2 linked regions of the Massilia sp. METH4 genome follow. The protein of the gene in region 1 interacts with the protein of each later gene in a pairwise test. Links are inferred from orthologs where the notes say so. Each region holds a gene or a part of one and is shown on either strand. Other genes may lie near its edges.

What was found. Proteins that work in one complex are often made in the same cells at the same time.
Region 2: the proteins of V6Z91_RS20430 (region 1) and V6Z91_RS27590 interact in binary tests that used the Escherichia coli proteins (3 or more experiments, as listed by UniProt). The link is inferred for Massilia sp. METH4 from one-to-one orthologs.

What each region holds. Positions count from the first base shown.
Region 1 is NZ_CP146614.1:4,637,933-4,645,444, forward strand. Bases 1,694-4,519 are described here. They hold V6Z91_RS20430 (Gfo/Idh/MocA family oxidoreductase), read left to right. Parts: upstream 1,694-2,463; coding sequence 2,464-3,576; downstream 3,577-4,519. Other genes in these bases: V6Z91_RS20425 (ABC transporter permease), read left to right, coding at 1,694-2,281; V6Z91_RS20435 (glycoside hydrolase family 2 TIM barrel-domain containing protein), read left to right, coding at 3,814-4,519. In the rest of the region: V6Z91_RS20415 (ABC transporter ATP-binding protein), read left to right, coding at 1-255; V6Z91_RS20420 (ABC transporter substrate-binding protein), read left to right, coding at 261-1,493; more of V6Z91_RS20425, read left to right, coding at 1,508-1,693; more of V6Z91_RS20435, read left to right, coding at 4,520-6,918; V6Z91_RS20440 (TonB-dependent receptor), read left to right, coding at 7,286-7,512. UniProt on the Escherichia coli protein: Hydratase involved in the degradation of sialic acids. Catalyzes the reversible conversion of the dehydrated form of N-acetylneuraminate (Neu5Ac), 2,7-anhydro-N-acetylneuraminate (2,7-AN), to Neu5Ac.
Region 2 is NZ_CP146614.1:6,321,881-6,329,310, forward strand. Bases 2,993-5,736 are described here. They hold V6Z91_RS27590 (ATP-binding cassette domain-containing protein), read left to right. Parts: upstream 2,993-3,842; coding sequence 3,843-4,631; downstream 4,632-5,736. Other genes in these bases: V6Z91_RS27585 (acyl-CoA dehydrogenase family protein), read left to right, coding at 2,993-3,833; V6Z91_RS27595 (methionine ABC transporter permease), read left to right, coding at 4,624-5,289; V6Z91_RS27600 (MetQ/NlpA family ABC transporter substrate-binding protein), read left to right, coding at 5,301-5,736. Outside these bases: ssuD (FMNH2-dependent alkanesulfonate monooxygenase), read right to left, coding at 1-870; V6Z91_RS27575 (sulfonate ABC transporter substrate-binding protein), read right to left, coding at 895-1,860; ssuE (NADPH-dependent FMN reductase), read right to left, coding at 1,857-2,450; more of V6Z91_RS27585, read left to right, coding at 2,646-2,992; more of V6Z91_RS27600, read left to right, coding at 5,737-6,116; V6Z91_RS27605 (aliphatic sulfonate ABC transporter substrate-binding protein), read left to right, coding at 6,136-7,116; V6Z91_RS27610 (ABC transporter permease), read left to right, coding at 7,131-7,430. UniProt on the Escherichia coli protein: Part of the ABC transporter complex MetNIQ involved in methionine import. Responsible for energy coupling to the transport system. It has also been shown to be involved in formyl-L-methionine transport.

The DNA of each region.
Region 1 (7,512 bases):
TCGCTGCTGGTGGACCTGGTACACCGCTGGCACACGGCGGCGCTGCTGGTCACGCACGATATCGACGAAGCGATCCTCGTGGCCGACCGCATCCTGCTGCTGGCGGGGCGGCCCGGCCGCATCGCGCGCGAATGGCGGGTGGACATTCCCCGGCCGCGCGAGGATCATGGCGACGAGATCGTGCGCCTGCGACTCGAGATCGTGCATGAACTGCGTGTCGCGGCCCTGCGCGACGCCACCAACCAAACTGGATAACCAAGATGAACAACAAAGACAACATCCATATCTGCGCTTCGTCCGACTGCGGCTGCGGCATGACGCGCCGCGACTTCCTGCGCATGTCCACGCTGGCCACGGCCAGCGCCGCGGCCCCGCTGCTGTTTGCCGGCGATGCCCGCGCCCAGGCGTTCAAGGGCGACGACCAGCCCGTGAAGATCGGCTACCTGCCGATCACCGACGCGGCGCCGCTGCTGGTGGCGCATGGCCGCAAGCTGTTCGAGGCACAGGGCCTCAAGACCGAAGCGCCGCGCCTGTTCCGCAGCTGGGCGCAGATCGTGGAGGCGTTCGTGTCCGGCCAGGTGAACGTGATCCACCTGCTGTCGCCGGCCACGCTGTGGGTGCGCTACGGTTCGAAATTCCCGGCCAAGGTGGTGGCGTGGAACCACGTCAACGGCTCGGGCCTGACGGTACTGAACGACATCAATTCGGTGGCGGACCTGGGCGGCAAGACGGTGGCGATCCCGTTCTGGTACTCGATCCACAACATCCTGCTGCAAAAGCTGCTGGCGGCGAACAAGCTGACGGTCGTGACGAAGGGCCGCAACGCCGAGCTGAAAAAGAACGAGGTGAACCTGGTGGTGCTGGCGCCGTCGGAGATGGTGTCCGCGCTGGCGGCCAAGTCGATCGCCGGCTATATCGTGGCCGAGCCGTTCAACGCGCTGGCCGAGACGGCCGGCGTGGGCAAGATCCTGCGCTTCTCCGGCGACGTGTGGAAGAACCACGCGTGCTGCGTGACGTTCCTGGCCGAGCGCGACCTCGCCGAGAAGCCGGAGTGGTCGCAGCGCGTGACGAATGCGATCGTCAACGCCCAGCTGTGGTCCCGTTCCAACCAGGTGGAAACGGCCAAGCTGTTGTCGTCGTCCGGCTCGAACCGGTACACGCCGCACCAGCTGCAGCCGCTGACGAAGGTGCTGGCCGTGACCGACTACACGGAATACCAGAAGCGCGGCATCGTCGCCCACCCGGCCTGGCAGCAGCGCCGCATCGACTTCCAGCCGTATCCGTTCCCGTCCTACACCGAGGAGCTGGTGCGTGCGCTGGCGCAGACGAAGGTCGAGGGCGACACGAAGTTCCTGGCCGGCCTCGATCCGAAGTTCGTGGCGCGCGACCTGGTGGACGACCGCTTCGTTCGCAAGTCGATCGCCGCCGCCGGCGGTCCCGCCGCCTTCGGCCTGCCGGCCAACCTGCTGCGCACTGAAACGGTGGCCGTTTGACGATGCCGGCAACGATGTTGGCAAGGGCGCTGCTGCCCGTGGTGGGCATCGCGCTGGCGGTGGCGCTGTGGGCACTGGGCGTCTCCGCGCTGGAGGCGCGCACGCCGATCGCCGCCGCCTTCGCGCCGCTGGCTACGGCGCATGCCTTCATCGAGATGGTGAAGGGGCCGGATATCTGGCTGCACGTGGCCGTGAGCCTGAAGCGCGTGGGCATCGGCCTGCTGTGCGCCATCGTCGTCGGCGTGCCGCTGGGGATCCTGGTGGCACTGTCGCGCGGCTTCTCGCAGGCGAGTACGCCGCTGTTCCAGCTGCTGCGCATGGTGTCGCCGCTGTCGTGGATGCCGCTGGCCGTGATGGCGCTGGGCGTGGGCGACGCCCCGGTCTATTTCCTGCTGGCTTTCGCCGCCACGTGGCCGCTGATGCTGAACACGGTGGCCGGCGTGGCGCAGCTCGATCCGAACTGGATGCTGCTGGCGCGCAGCCTGTCGGCCACGCGCTTCGAGATCGTGTGGCGCGTGGTCCTGCCGGGCATCACCGCGCACATCCTCACCGGCGTGCGCCTCGCGATCGGCATCATCTGGATCGTGCTGGTGCCGGCCGAGATGCTGGGTGTGTCCGCGGGCCTGGGCTACTTCATCCTGGACACGCGCGACCGGCTCGCCTATTCGGAGCTGACCGCCGCCATCATCCTCATCGGCCTGCTGGGCTACGCGCTGGACTACGCCGCCCGCGCCGCGCATGCGCGGTGGCTGCATGCGAAGCCGGCGAAGCAGGGCGCATTCAGCTGACCTTCTACAGTCGAGTCCGTGTCATGGTGCCTGCCCCCCTGACACGAACTCATCTGTCAAGAGCAGGCGATCGTCCTGGTTGCCGCGCTCTCTCAACCGCATTCGGGCGCCGCGCGCCCGGCATTGATATAAAATTACCGCCAGCCTGAAATCGTTGTCAACGACTTGGAGAGGAGCTGGGGATGAGTGTGGATCTGGATCGACGTGGTTTCGTTCTCGCCGCCGGCGGCGCCATTGCGGCGTCGGCGATCGGTAGCGGCGCGCTGGCGCAGCCGGCGGGACGCAAGGTGGGGTATGCGATCGTGGGGCTGGGCGGGTATGGCCTCGGCCAGATCATCCCCCAGTTCAAGAACTGCGAGCGGAGCCGGCTGGTGGCGCTGGTGTCCGGCGACCCGGCCAAGGCGAAGCGGGTGGCGGCGGAGTACGGCGTGCCCGAAAGCGGCATCTACAACTACGAGAACTACGACAAGATCCGCGACAATCCCGATATCGACATCGTCTACATCTGCCTGCCGGTGTCCATGCACGCCGAGTACACGATCCGCGCCGCGAAAGCCGGCAAGCACGTGCTGTGCGAGAAGCCGATGGCGGTGTCCTCGAAGGAGTGCGAGGCGATGATCGCCGCCTGCCGCCAGGCCGGCAAGAAGCTGATGATCGGCTACCGCTGCCACTTCGAACCGACCAACCTGGAAGCGATCCGCCGCGCCCGCGCCGGCGAGATCGGCAAGCTGCGCTACTTCCGCTCCGAGCACGGCTTCAATGCCGGCGATCCGAACGCATGGCGGCTGAAGAAGGCCATGTCCGGCGGCGGGTCGATGATGGATATCGGCATCTATGCCTTGCAGGCCGCGCGCTACATGACGGGCGAGGAACCGGTCTCCGTCTACGCGAAGGAAACGACCGACCGCAACGACCCGCGCTTCCGGGAAGTGGAGGACATGATCGAGTTCCAGCTCGAATTCCCGTCCGGTGTGATCGGATCGTGCATGTCGATGTACAGCGCCAACCAGAACCACGTGCTGCTGATGGGCGACAAGGGCCGCATCGAGATGGAACCGGCCACGGCCTACAGCGGCAACCGCCTGTGGGTCGGCAAGGGCCGCGAGAACGAGATCAAGCCGCCGCCCGGCCCTGGCAAGACGCAGTTCGCCGGCCAGCTCGACCACCTTGCCCAATGCGTGCTCGAGAACCGCGAGCCGATCGTGCCGGGCGAGGAGGGCTTGCGCGACATCCGCATCATCGAAGCCGTCTACCAGTCCGCCCGCGAAAAACGGCGCATCGCCCTCAAGGCCTGACGGGAAACATTTCCCGAACACCGGTGGCTTTATAGGGGATTCGCCGAGCATGCTCGGTGCCGATAAAGCGGTGGTGGCATGCATGCCACCACTCCTCCCAGGCTCCGATTTTTTGGAAATATTTCCTGAAAATCGGAGCCTGTCACCGGTTTTCAACATCGATGCTCGTCAAGGGTTGTTTTTGCAACAGTTTCCGTTAAGCTAACGTCTTCTGATAACGATACCACAGAGGAGACCATGCTGAAACGAACGACGCTGTCCGCCGCGATCGCGCTGGCGCTTGCATTGCCGGCCTTGGCGGCCGATCAGGCGCGGGCCGAATGGGAGCAGCCGGAAGTGGTGGCCGTGAACCGGCTGCCCATGAAGGCCACTTTCTTCAACTACGAATCCGTCGACAAGGCGCTGGCCGGCGACAAGGCGGCGTCGAACTGGTTCAAGTCGCTGGACGGCGCCTGGTCGTTCGCCTACTCGCCGAACCCGCAGGCGCGACCGAAGAACTTCTACAAGCCTTCGTTCGACACCAGCAAGTGGGCCACCGTGCAGGTGCCCGGCATGATGCAGGCGCAGGGCTATGGCAAGCCGATCTTCACGAACATCCAGTACCCGTTCCCCGCCAACGAGCCGTTCATTCCGCACGATTTGAACGAGGTGGGCTCCTACCGGCGCGACATCGAACTGCCGGCGGACTGGAACGGCCGCGACGTATTCCTGCATATCGGCGCGGCCGGCGCCGCGTACTATGTGTGGGTGAACGGCGAGCGGGTGGGCTACTCCGAGGATTCCAAGCTGCCCTCCGAGTTCGACGTGACCCGCTTCGTGCGCGCGGGCCGCAACACGGTGGCGATCGAGGTGTATCGCTGGGCCGACGGCTCCTACCTGGAAGACCAGGACTTCTGGCGCGTGTCCGGCATCGAGCGCAGCGTCTACCTGTATGCCGAACCGAAGACGCGCCTGCGCGACTTCAAGGTGACCGCCTCGCTGGACAAGACATCCTACCGCGACGGCCGCTTCGAGCTGGCCGCCGAGGTGGCGGGCGACCCGGCCGTCGTCGAAGTCCGCGCCCGGGTGCTCGACGGCGCGCATTCCATACTGGAGCTGAAAGGTTCGGCCGGCGCCGAGCGCACGGTGGTGCTGTCCGGCGCCGTGCCGGAAGTGAAACCCTGGTCGGCCGAGACGCCGAACCTGTACACGCTCGTCGTCGAACTCCACGACGTGCAGGGCCACCTGCTGTCGGCCACGTCGCGCCGCATCGGCTTTCGCACCGTGGAGATCGCCGATGGCGAGGTGCGCGTGAATGGACGCCGCGTGATGATCCGCGGCGTGAACCGCCATGAGCACGACCCCGTCACGTACCGCGTGATGTCGATGGAGTCGATGCGCCGCGATATCGAGATGATGAAGCAGGCGAACGTCAACGCCCTGCGCACTTCGCACTACCCGAACGATCCGCGCCTGTACGACCTGGCCGACGAATACGGGCTGTATGTGATGGACGAAGCGAACATCGAGTCGCACGAATACATGGAAAAGGGCGACCGCGCCGGCAGTCCCGAGGAGCGGGCGAAGATCCAGCTGGGCTACAAGCCGCACTGGCGCGCGGCGCACCTGGACCGCGTGAGCCGGATGGTGGAGCGCGACAAGAACCACCCGTCGATCATCTTCTGGTCGCTGGGGAACGAAGCCGGGACGGGCCCGAACTTCGAGGAGGCCGCGGCCTGGATCAGGAAGGCCGATCCGACGCGGCTGATCAGCTACCTGGGCCACGGCACGCTCATCGAGAAGCACTCGCCGAACGACTACGTGGACATCTACGCGCCCATGTACGACGACATCACGAAGATGATCGACTATGCCCAGGACCCCGGCTTCCGCCAGCCGATGATCCAGTGCGAATACGCCCACGCGATGGGCAACTCGCTGGGCAACCTGGAAGACTACTGGGAGACGATCCGCGCGCACCGCAAGCTGCAAGGGGGCTTCATCTGGGACTGGGTCGACCAGAGCGTGCTCGCGAAGGACGAGCAGGGAAGGCAGTACTGGGCCTCGGGCTTCGACCTGAATCCCAAGCGGGGCGACAACAGCGTGATCGGCGACGGCGTGGTGCGCGGCGACCGCACGCCGGACCCGGAATACTACGAGCTGCAAAAGGTGTATTCGCCGGTGGTGTTCGAGGGCAGCCCGGAAAAGGGCCGCATCACGGTCGTCAACCGCTACGACTTCCGCAACCTGGATCACCTGGACTTCGATTGGGAGCTGCTGCGCGACGGTAATGCGGTTGCGAATGGCCCGCTTGCCGGCGTGAAGGCCGAAGCGGGCGCGCGGCAGGACGTGCGGCTGGCACTGCCGGCCCGCGCGCGGGGCGATGGCGAATACGTGCTGACGGTGCGTGCGAAACTGCGCACGGCGGAGCAGGGCGTCGCCGCTGGCTCCGTGGTCGGCTGGTCGCAGTTCGTGCTGCCATCGGCCGCCAAGCCGGCACGCGCCGTGGCGGGCGTCACGCCACAGCGTGATGGCGATTCGATCGTGCTGGCGACGCCGTCCGCGCGCCTGGAACTCGATGCCAGGACGGGCACGGTCAGCTACAGCGTCGGCGGCCAGCCGGTGCTCACGGGCGGCACGCCGAACTTCTGGCGCGGCATGACGGATAACGACGAAGGCACGGGCACGATGAAAACCCATGCCGTCTGGGGCGATTTCACGAAACGGCGCCAGGTGCGCGACGTGACGATCGACCGTGACGCCGTCAAGGTGCTGTACTCATTCGGCGCCGGCGCCGCGCACTGGGAAAACGTCTACCGCATGCAACGCGACGGCAGCGTGGACGTGCAGGCCACCTTCATGCCGCTGCGCGACGACCTGCCCGACCCGCTGCGCCTCGGCCTCTCCTTCGCCAGCGTGCCGCGGCTCGACACGCTGAGCTGGTACGGCCGCGGCCCGCATGAGTCCTACGTCGACCGCAAGACCGGCGCGGCGCTGGGACTGTGGAACGGCAAGCTGGCCGACCAGTACCACGGCTACATGCGGCCCCAGGAAAGCGGCAACAAGACCGACGTGCGCTGGTTCGCGCTGGCCGGCGATGGTGTTCCGGGCATCACCGTGCGCGGCGCCACGCCGCTGGCGTTCAACGCGTTGCCGTTCCCGTACGAGGACCTGTACCTGCGCCCGCGCGGCACGTGGAAGAGTTCCGACATCGGGCCGCGGGGCAATGGCAGCGTGCTGATCGACCTGGCCCAGGCCGGCGTGGGCGGCGACGACGGCTGGAGCACCAACGGCCGGCCGCTGGTCAAGTACCGCATCCCGCTGGAGAGGGCAAGCTACCGCTTCACCATCGCGCCGCGCTGACGCCCGGCGGTTGCAGCTGAGCCCGTGTCTCTGGGGTCTGACCCCACGAGACACGAGCACGACCGTAGCAACGCATGAGCTCGTGTCACTCGGTGCCTGGCACCATGAGATGGCACCATGTGACACAAGCTCATCCATTCCGTCACTCCGCTTTGCCTCCCCTACCAGTCAGCCATCATCCATGCCACTCAATTTGTTGAGCGTTTGGCTGATGATGCAAATTCACAACGATGATGCATGTTACCCGTGACTCCAGCCTGGCTGTGAGCGCATACTCGTGAGAACTGGTCCGGCCAATCCAAGGACTGGTCTACCAGTACGAGTAACTGATCTAGCCAATTTCAAAAAAGACAGGCGGAGGAGACGTATGAAGTACTTAGCACAACCCGGATTGCGCCGGGCGAGGATGGCGCTCGCGGTGGCGGTCGCGGTAGGCGAGATGACTGGCCAGGCGCATGCCCAGGCGGCCGCACCGGAGGCCCAGGCCGAAGTGCAATCGGTCGTCGTGACCGGCTCGCTGATCCGCCGCAGCGCAGCCACCGAGGGCGCCACGCCGCTCACCACGATCAGGGCCGCCGAGCTGGAGACGCGCGG
Region 2 (7,430 bases), 1.7 Mb from region 1 along the record:
CGGCGACACTTCCAGCTTGTCGCGCCGGCCGCCGTGCAGCGCGGCCATGCGGCGCTGCCCTTCCGAATCCATGCGGGCGAACGATGCCTGGGCCTTGGCGATCACGTCGTCGTCCAGGTGCGAGATCAGCTTCTCGGCCGCCTGCCACGCCTCTTCGTTCGTCTCGCGCACGATCACGTGCAGGCGGATGCCGAACTTCACGGTGCGGCCATGTTCCGCGGCGCGCGAACGGATGTCGGCGATCTTCTCGGCCACCGCGGCGGGTGGCTCGCCCCACGTCAGGTACACGTCCATCTGTTCGGCGGCCAGTTCATGTGCCGCTTCCGACGAACCGCCGAAGTATAGCGGCGGATACGGTTTCTGCACGGGCGGGTACAGCGTCTTGGCGCCTTTCACTTGCAGGTGCTTGCCCTCGAAGTCGAAGCCCGCGTCGCCGCCCTCGCCGGACAGCGCGCCGCGCCAGATGCGGATGAATTCATCCGAGATCTCGTAGCGCGTGGCGTGGTCGGCGCTCAGGCCGTCCGCCGCCAGTTCGGCGGGATCGCCGCCGGTGACCACGTTGATCAGCAGCCGGCCGTTCGACAGCCGGTCGAAGGTCGAAGCCATGCGTACCGCCAGGCCCGGGGTGGATAGCCCCGGCCTGACGGCGACGAGGAATTTCAGCTTCTTCGTCGCGTGAATGAGCGAGGACGCGACTACCCAGGCATCCTCGCACGAGCGCCCGGTGGGCAGCAGCACGCCGTCGTAGCCCAGCGTGTCGGCCGCCACGGCCACCTGCCGGAGGTAGTCGGCATCGACGGCGCGCGCGCCTTTCGACGTGCCCAGGTAACGGCTGTCGCCGTGGGTGGGAATGAACCAGAACAAATTCAACGACATGTCAACTCCGTATTGAGCTTACTTGGCCGATGCCAGCACGGCATCGGCGATGGTGATGGGTTTCGGGATCAACTTCAGCTTGGCAAAAGCGTCGGCGATCTTCTGCTGCTCGCGCAGCACGTCCGGCGACACGGGCTTCACGCCATAGCTGTAGCGCGAAGCGGCCAGTTCGACCACGCTCGGGTCGAGTCCCGTCTGCGCCGACAGGATCGCCGATACCTCCCTGGCGTTGTCGCGGCCCCAGTCGTCGACCTTGGCGATCTCCTCCAGCAGCACCTGCTGCAAGGCCGGATTGCGCCGTGCCCAGTCGCGCGAGGCCAGGTAGAACTGGTGGTTGGCCACCAGGCCCTTGCCGTCCACGAGCACGCGGGCGCCCAGCTGCTTCTGCGCCGCGGCGAAGAACGGGTCCCAGATCACCCAGGCATCCACGGAACCGCGCTCGAATGCGGCGCGCGCATCTGCCGGCGGCAGGTACACGGGCTGGATATCCTTGTACGCGACGCCCGCCTGCTCCAGCGCGCGCAGCAGCAGGTAGTGCACGTTGGAGCCCTTGTTCAGCGCCACGCGCTTGCCCTTGAGCTGCGCCACGCTCTGGAGCTTTGACTCCTTCCGCACGACGATCGCCTCGCTGTGCGGCGACGGCGGCTCGTTGCCGACATAGACCAGGTTGGCGCCGGCCGCCTGGGCAAAGATGGGCGGCGCTTCGCCGACGGTGCCGAAATCGATCGAGCCCACGTTCAGGCCCTCGAGCAGTTGCGGGCCGGCCGGGAATTCCGTCCACTGCACCGTCACGCCCTGCGGCGCCAGGCGCTTTTCCAGCGTGCCGCGGCCCTTGAGGAGCGTGAGCGTGCCGTATTTCTGGTAGCCGATGCGCACGACCTTCTTGTCCTGCGCATGGGCGAGCTGGAATGCGCCCGCGACGGCGGTGGCTACCAGCAGGCCCAGCGTGCGGCGACGGGCGGCGCGGTTCCCTTGCTGCGTCATGCTGCCGCCCTTGCCGCGAAAGCGTGTTCCTGGGGTGTGCGCGCCGCATCGCCGGCCGCGCGGCGGTAACCGAGCGCGCAGTCCAGCGCGGCCACGCCGGCCGCCACGCGCGCGGCGATTTCCGGTGCCAGCGTCACGCCTTCGTGATCGGACCACTGCACCTGCTGGGCGGTGGCGTAGATGCTGGTCAGCACCTGGTCCGCTTCCAGCGCATGCAGCACGGGGCGCAGCGCGTAGTCGAGGGCCAGCAGGTGCGACTGGCTGCCGCCCGTGGCGACCGGCAGCACGACCTTGCCGGCCAGGCCGTTTTGCGGCAGCAGGTCCAGGAAGGCTTTCAGGACGCCCGAATAGGCTGCCTTGTATACGGGTGTGGCGACGATCACTGCTTGCGCTTCGGCGACTTCGGCCAGCGCCGCCTGCAGCACGGGATTGGTCGCGTCGGCCGCCAGCAGGGCCTGGGCGGGCAGGTCGCGCACGTTCAGCCGGGTGCTGCGGTGGCCATGCACGGCCAGCTTGTCGCCGATGTGATGCAGGAGCCGGCTGGACGTGGACGGGACCGCGGGGCTGCCGGAAATCAGAAGGATGCTCATGGTGTTCGCCTTGTTATGACAGTTCAGTGCCTGCAAGGCTAAGGCACGGTCACCCATTAAAGAACGAATGCTTTCGCACTTCGATATGTGATTTTTTAAGCATGATTTTCCCGCATATGGATGCGTGGTTTTCTTCGTGGACTGTTGCTTGGGCCGGGCGCAATACTGCGCGGGTCTTCACTCTCGGGACCATCCATGAACGCACCAGAACCCGCCCTGCGGCAGACGGACCCGCTGGCCATTGCCGCGTCGCTGGCCGAGGAACTCGCCGCCACCGCCGTCGCCCGCGATGCCGCCGGCGGCCACGCGCGCCACGAACGCCAGTTGATCCGTGCCTCCGGCCTGCTCACGCTGTCGATCCCCACGGACTTCGGCGGCCAGGGCGCCGGCTGGGACACCACCCTGCTGGCCGTGCGCATCCTGGCCCGCGCCGACAGCGCGCTAGCCCACGTGTTCGCCTTCCACCACCTGCAGCTGGCCGGCATCCAGCTCTACGGCACGCAGCAACAGCAACGCCACCTGCTGCACGCGACCGTGGACGACAAACTGTTCTGGGGAAATGCGCTGAACCCGCTGGATCGCCGGCTGGTCGCGGCCGACGCCAAGGGCGGCTACCTGCTGAACGGCACCAAGAGCTTCGCCTCCGGTTCGGTGGGCTCGGACTGGCTGACGATCTCCGCCTGGCACCAGAGCACCCAGACGTCGCTGATCGGCGTGCTGCCGACAGGGGCGGACGGCGTGGACGTGCGCGCCGACTGGGACGCGTTCGGCCAGAAGCAGACCGACAGCGGCACCGTGCAATTCCACGGCACACTGCTGCCGATCGGCCTCGTGCTGCAGCAACCCGGCCAGGCCGCTACCCCGCTGTCCACCGTGCGCTCGCAGGTCGCCCAACTGATCATGACGAACCTGTACCTGGGCATCGCCGAAGGGGCGTTCGACGCGGCGCGCGAATATACCGCCAGCGAGGCGCGGCCCTGGTTCGCCTCAAGCGTGGAGCGCGCCGTGGACGACCCGTTCGTGCAGCACCGCTACGGCGAGCTGTGGACGCTGCTGCGCCCGGCCGTGGTGCTGGCCGACCACGCGGGGCGCGAACTGGAGCGCGTATTCCGGCTGGGGAGCGACGTGACGGCGCGCGAGCGCGGCGAGCTCGCGATCGCCGGTGCCGAGGCGAAGGTGCTGGCGCACCGCGCCGCCATCGAGATCGGCAGCCAGCTGTTCGAGCTGACGGGCGCCCGTTCCACGTCGGCCCGTTTCGGCCTGGACCGCTACTGGCGCAATGCCCGCGTGCACACGCTGCACGACCCGGTCGACTACAAGTACCGTGACCTGGGCCGCTATGCGCTGTCCGGCACGCTGCCCGAACCCACTCCCTATTCCTGATTGAACGCGATGAATGCCATTCATGGCCTGCCGGCGGCCGGTCCGCTGATCCGGCTGCGCAACGTATCGAAATCCTTCGGTGGCCGCGTGGCCGCCGTGCGCGACGTATCGCTCGATATCGCCGCCGGCGAGATCTTCGGCATCGCCGGCCGCAGCGGCGCCGGCAAGTCCACGCTGCTGCGCCTGTTCAACCTGCTGGAACGCCCGGACGCCGGCACGGTCACCGTCGACGGCCAGGAACTCACGCGCCTGGACAAGCGCGCGCTGCGCGCGGCCCGCCAGAACATCGGCATGATCTTCCAGGGTTTCAACCTGCTCCAGAACGCCACGGTGGCCGACAACGTGGCCTTTCCCCTGAAGATCCACGGCGGCCGTTCGCGTGACGACATCGCGCGGCGCGTGGCCGATTGCCTGGCGCTGGTGCACCTGGAAGACAAGCCGGGCGCCTACCCGGCTGAACTTTCCGGCGGCCAGCGCCAGCGCGTGGCGATCGCCCGCGCGCTGGCCAGCGGCCCGGCCGTGCTGCTGTGCGACGAACCCACGTCCGCCCTCGATGCCGAGACCACCCGCAGCATCCTGGCCACGCTCGCCGACGTGAACGCGCGGCTGGCCGTGACGATCGTGATCGTCAGCCACGAGCTCGACGTGCTGGCCGCGCTGTGCCAGCGCGTGGCCGTGATCGAGGATGGCGCGGTGGCCGAAATCGTACGGCCCCATGCTCCCCAGGCGGTCACGGCGCTGGGCCGCGAGCTGCTTGGCCTGTTCAATGCGTCCAGCCGGGAGAGCCTCCATGCCTGAACAACAATGGCTGGATCTGTTGCCCGAGCTGTGGACGGCGCTGGGGCAGACGCTGACGATGCTGGCCATCGGCCTCTCGGCCGCCGTGCTGCTGGGTGGCCCGCTGGGCGTGCTGCTGTTCCTCGTCTCGCGCGGCCAGCCGCTGCAAAACCGCTTCGCGGCCGCGGTGCTGGGCTGGTTCGTCAATACCGTGCGCTCGTTCCCGTTCATCATCCTGCTGGTGGCGCTGGTGCCGCTCACGCGCCTCATCGCCGGCACCTCGATCGGGCCGCTGGCGGCCAGCGTGCCGCTGTCCTGCGCCGCCATCCCCTATTTCGCCCGGCTGGTCGAACAGAACCTGCGCGAGGTGCCGCGCGGCGTGATCGAGGCGGCCCACGCGATGGGCGCCAGCGAGCTGCAGATCGTGTTGCGCGTGCTGCTGGTGGAAGCGCGTTCGGGCCTCGTGCTCGCGCTGACGGTGCTCGCGATCAGCTTCCTGTCCTATTCGGCCGTGGCCGGCGTGGTGGGCGGCGGCGGCATCGGCGACCTGGCCATCCGCTACGGCTACTACCGCTTCGAGACCGAGATGATGATCGCCACCGTGGTGCTGCTGGTGCTGATCGTGCAACTGATTCAATTCACCGGCGGCCGCCTCGCGCGCCGCCTCGACAAACGCTAGGAGTGTTATCAATGACCTTTCAAAGACGTGCGCTGCTGTTCGCGCTGCTGCTCGCTTCGCTGGGGGCCCACGCGAAGGAGCCGAAGGAACTGGTGATCGGCACCAGCGCCGGCCCGTATGCCGACCAGGTAAAGCTGGGCATCAAGCCGATCCTGGAGCGCCAGGGCTACAAGGTGAAGCTGGTCGAATTCAACGACTATATCCAGCCCAACTTCGCGCTGGCCGAAGGCTCGCTCGATGCCAACGTGTTCCAGCACGTGGTCTACCTGAACAAGTTCGCCACGGAGCACAAGCTGGCCATCGCGCCCCTGGTGACGGTGCCGACCGCGCCGATCGCCATCTACAGCAAGAAGCACAGGAGCCTTGCCGAGGTGAAGGAAGGCAGCACCGTCGCGCTGCCGAACGACCCGACCAACCAGGCGCGCGCTCTCGTGATGCTGGAGCAGCTGGGCTGGATCAGGCTGCGGCCGGGTGTCGATCCGGTGCGCGCTTCCGAGCGCGACGTGGCGCAGAACGTGAAGAAGATCCGGCTCGTCCCGCTGGAGGCGGCCCAGCTGCCCCGCTCCCTGCAGGATACCGACTACTCCTTCGTCAACGGGAACTATGCGCTGGCCTCGGGCCTGAAGCTGCGCGACGCGCTCAAGACGGAAAAGATCTCGCCCAACTATGTGAACCTGGTCGCCGTGAAGACGGCCGACAAGGACAAGCAGTTCGCCAGGGATATCGCCGCCGCCTACCGCTCGCGCGAATTCCTGGCCGTCACCAACCGGCACTTTGCCGACTATGCCAAGACGGATTACCAGCTCGCGCTGGAAGCCGCAAAATAAGAATCGAAGGAAGAACACGATGCAACGCCGTACTTTGTTGAAATCCATGGCCGGTGCCGCCGCGGCCGTGGCCATCCCCTCGCTGGCGCGCGCCGCCGCCCCGTTGAAGGAGCTGCGGCTCGATTACGCGTATTACTCGCCGCCGAGCCTCGTCTTGAAACGCTTCGGCTGGCTGGAGGAAGCGTTCAAGCCGGCGGGCACCGAGGTGAAATGGGTGCTGTCGGCCGGCAGCAACCGGGCGCTCGAGTACCTGAACGGCAACAGCATCGACATCGGTTCCTCGGCCGGCCTGGCGGCGCTGCTGGCGCGCGCGAACGGCAATCCGATCCGCACGCCCTATATCTACTCGCGCCCGGAATGGACGGCTCTCGTGGTGCGCAAGGATTCACCGATCCGCTCGGTGGCCGACCTGAAGGGCAAGAAGGTGGCGGCCACGAAGGGCACCGATCCCTACCTGTTCCTGCTGCGCTCCCTGAAGCAGGCCGGCCTGAAGCGCGGCGATATCGAACACGTGGCCCTGCAGCATGCCGACGGGCGCACCGCGCTGGAGCAGGGCCGGGTCGATGCCTGGGCCGGGCTCGATCCGCACATGGCGGCCAGCGAGCTGGAAGGCGGCGCGCGGCTGGTCTACCGGAACGTGGCGTTCAACACCTATGGCTTCCTGAACGTGCGCGAGGCGTTCCTCGCGCAGCGGCCGGAAGAAGTATCGCGCGTGCTGGCCGCATATGAGCGGGCGCGCAAGTGGATCATCGCCCATCCTTCCGAGGCGGCCCGCATCCTGTCCGAGGAAGCGAAGGTCTCGTTGCCGGTGGCGCTGCTGCAGGTAAAGCTGCGCACCGATTTCTCGCAGCCGCAGCCGGGCGACGAGCACGTGGCCGCACTGCGGCAGGCCGCGCCGATCCTGCAGCAGGAAGCGCTGGTGAAGCCGGGCACGAACCTGGACAAGACGATTGACGAGCTGGTCGACACCCGCTTCGCCCGCGCGCTGACGAAGGCTTGACGATGGCGCCGCCCGTGCTGCATTCGACCATCGAGCTGGTGGGCGCACGGCCCGCCGACGACACGGCGCCGCCCGCGCCGGCACCGGCCGCGCCGCGCCCGCGCACGCGGCCGCATCGGGCCTGGGGCTTGCTGGTGCCGGCCCTGGCGCTCGCCGGCGTCGAAGCACTGGTGCGCTCCGGCGCCGTGCCCGCGCACCTGCTGCCGCCGCCCTCCGAGCTTGCCGGCACGCTGGCGCAGCTGGCGCAGGCGGACTTGCTGTGGCATGTGCTCGCCAGTTCGCTGCGCGTCATCGCCGGCTACGCGGCGGGCGGG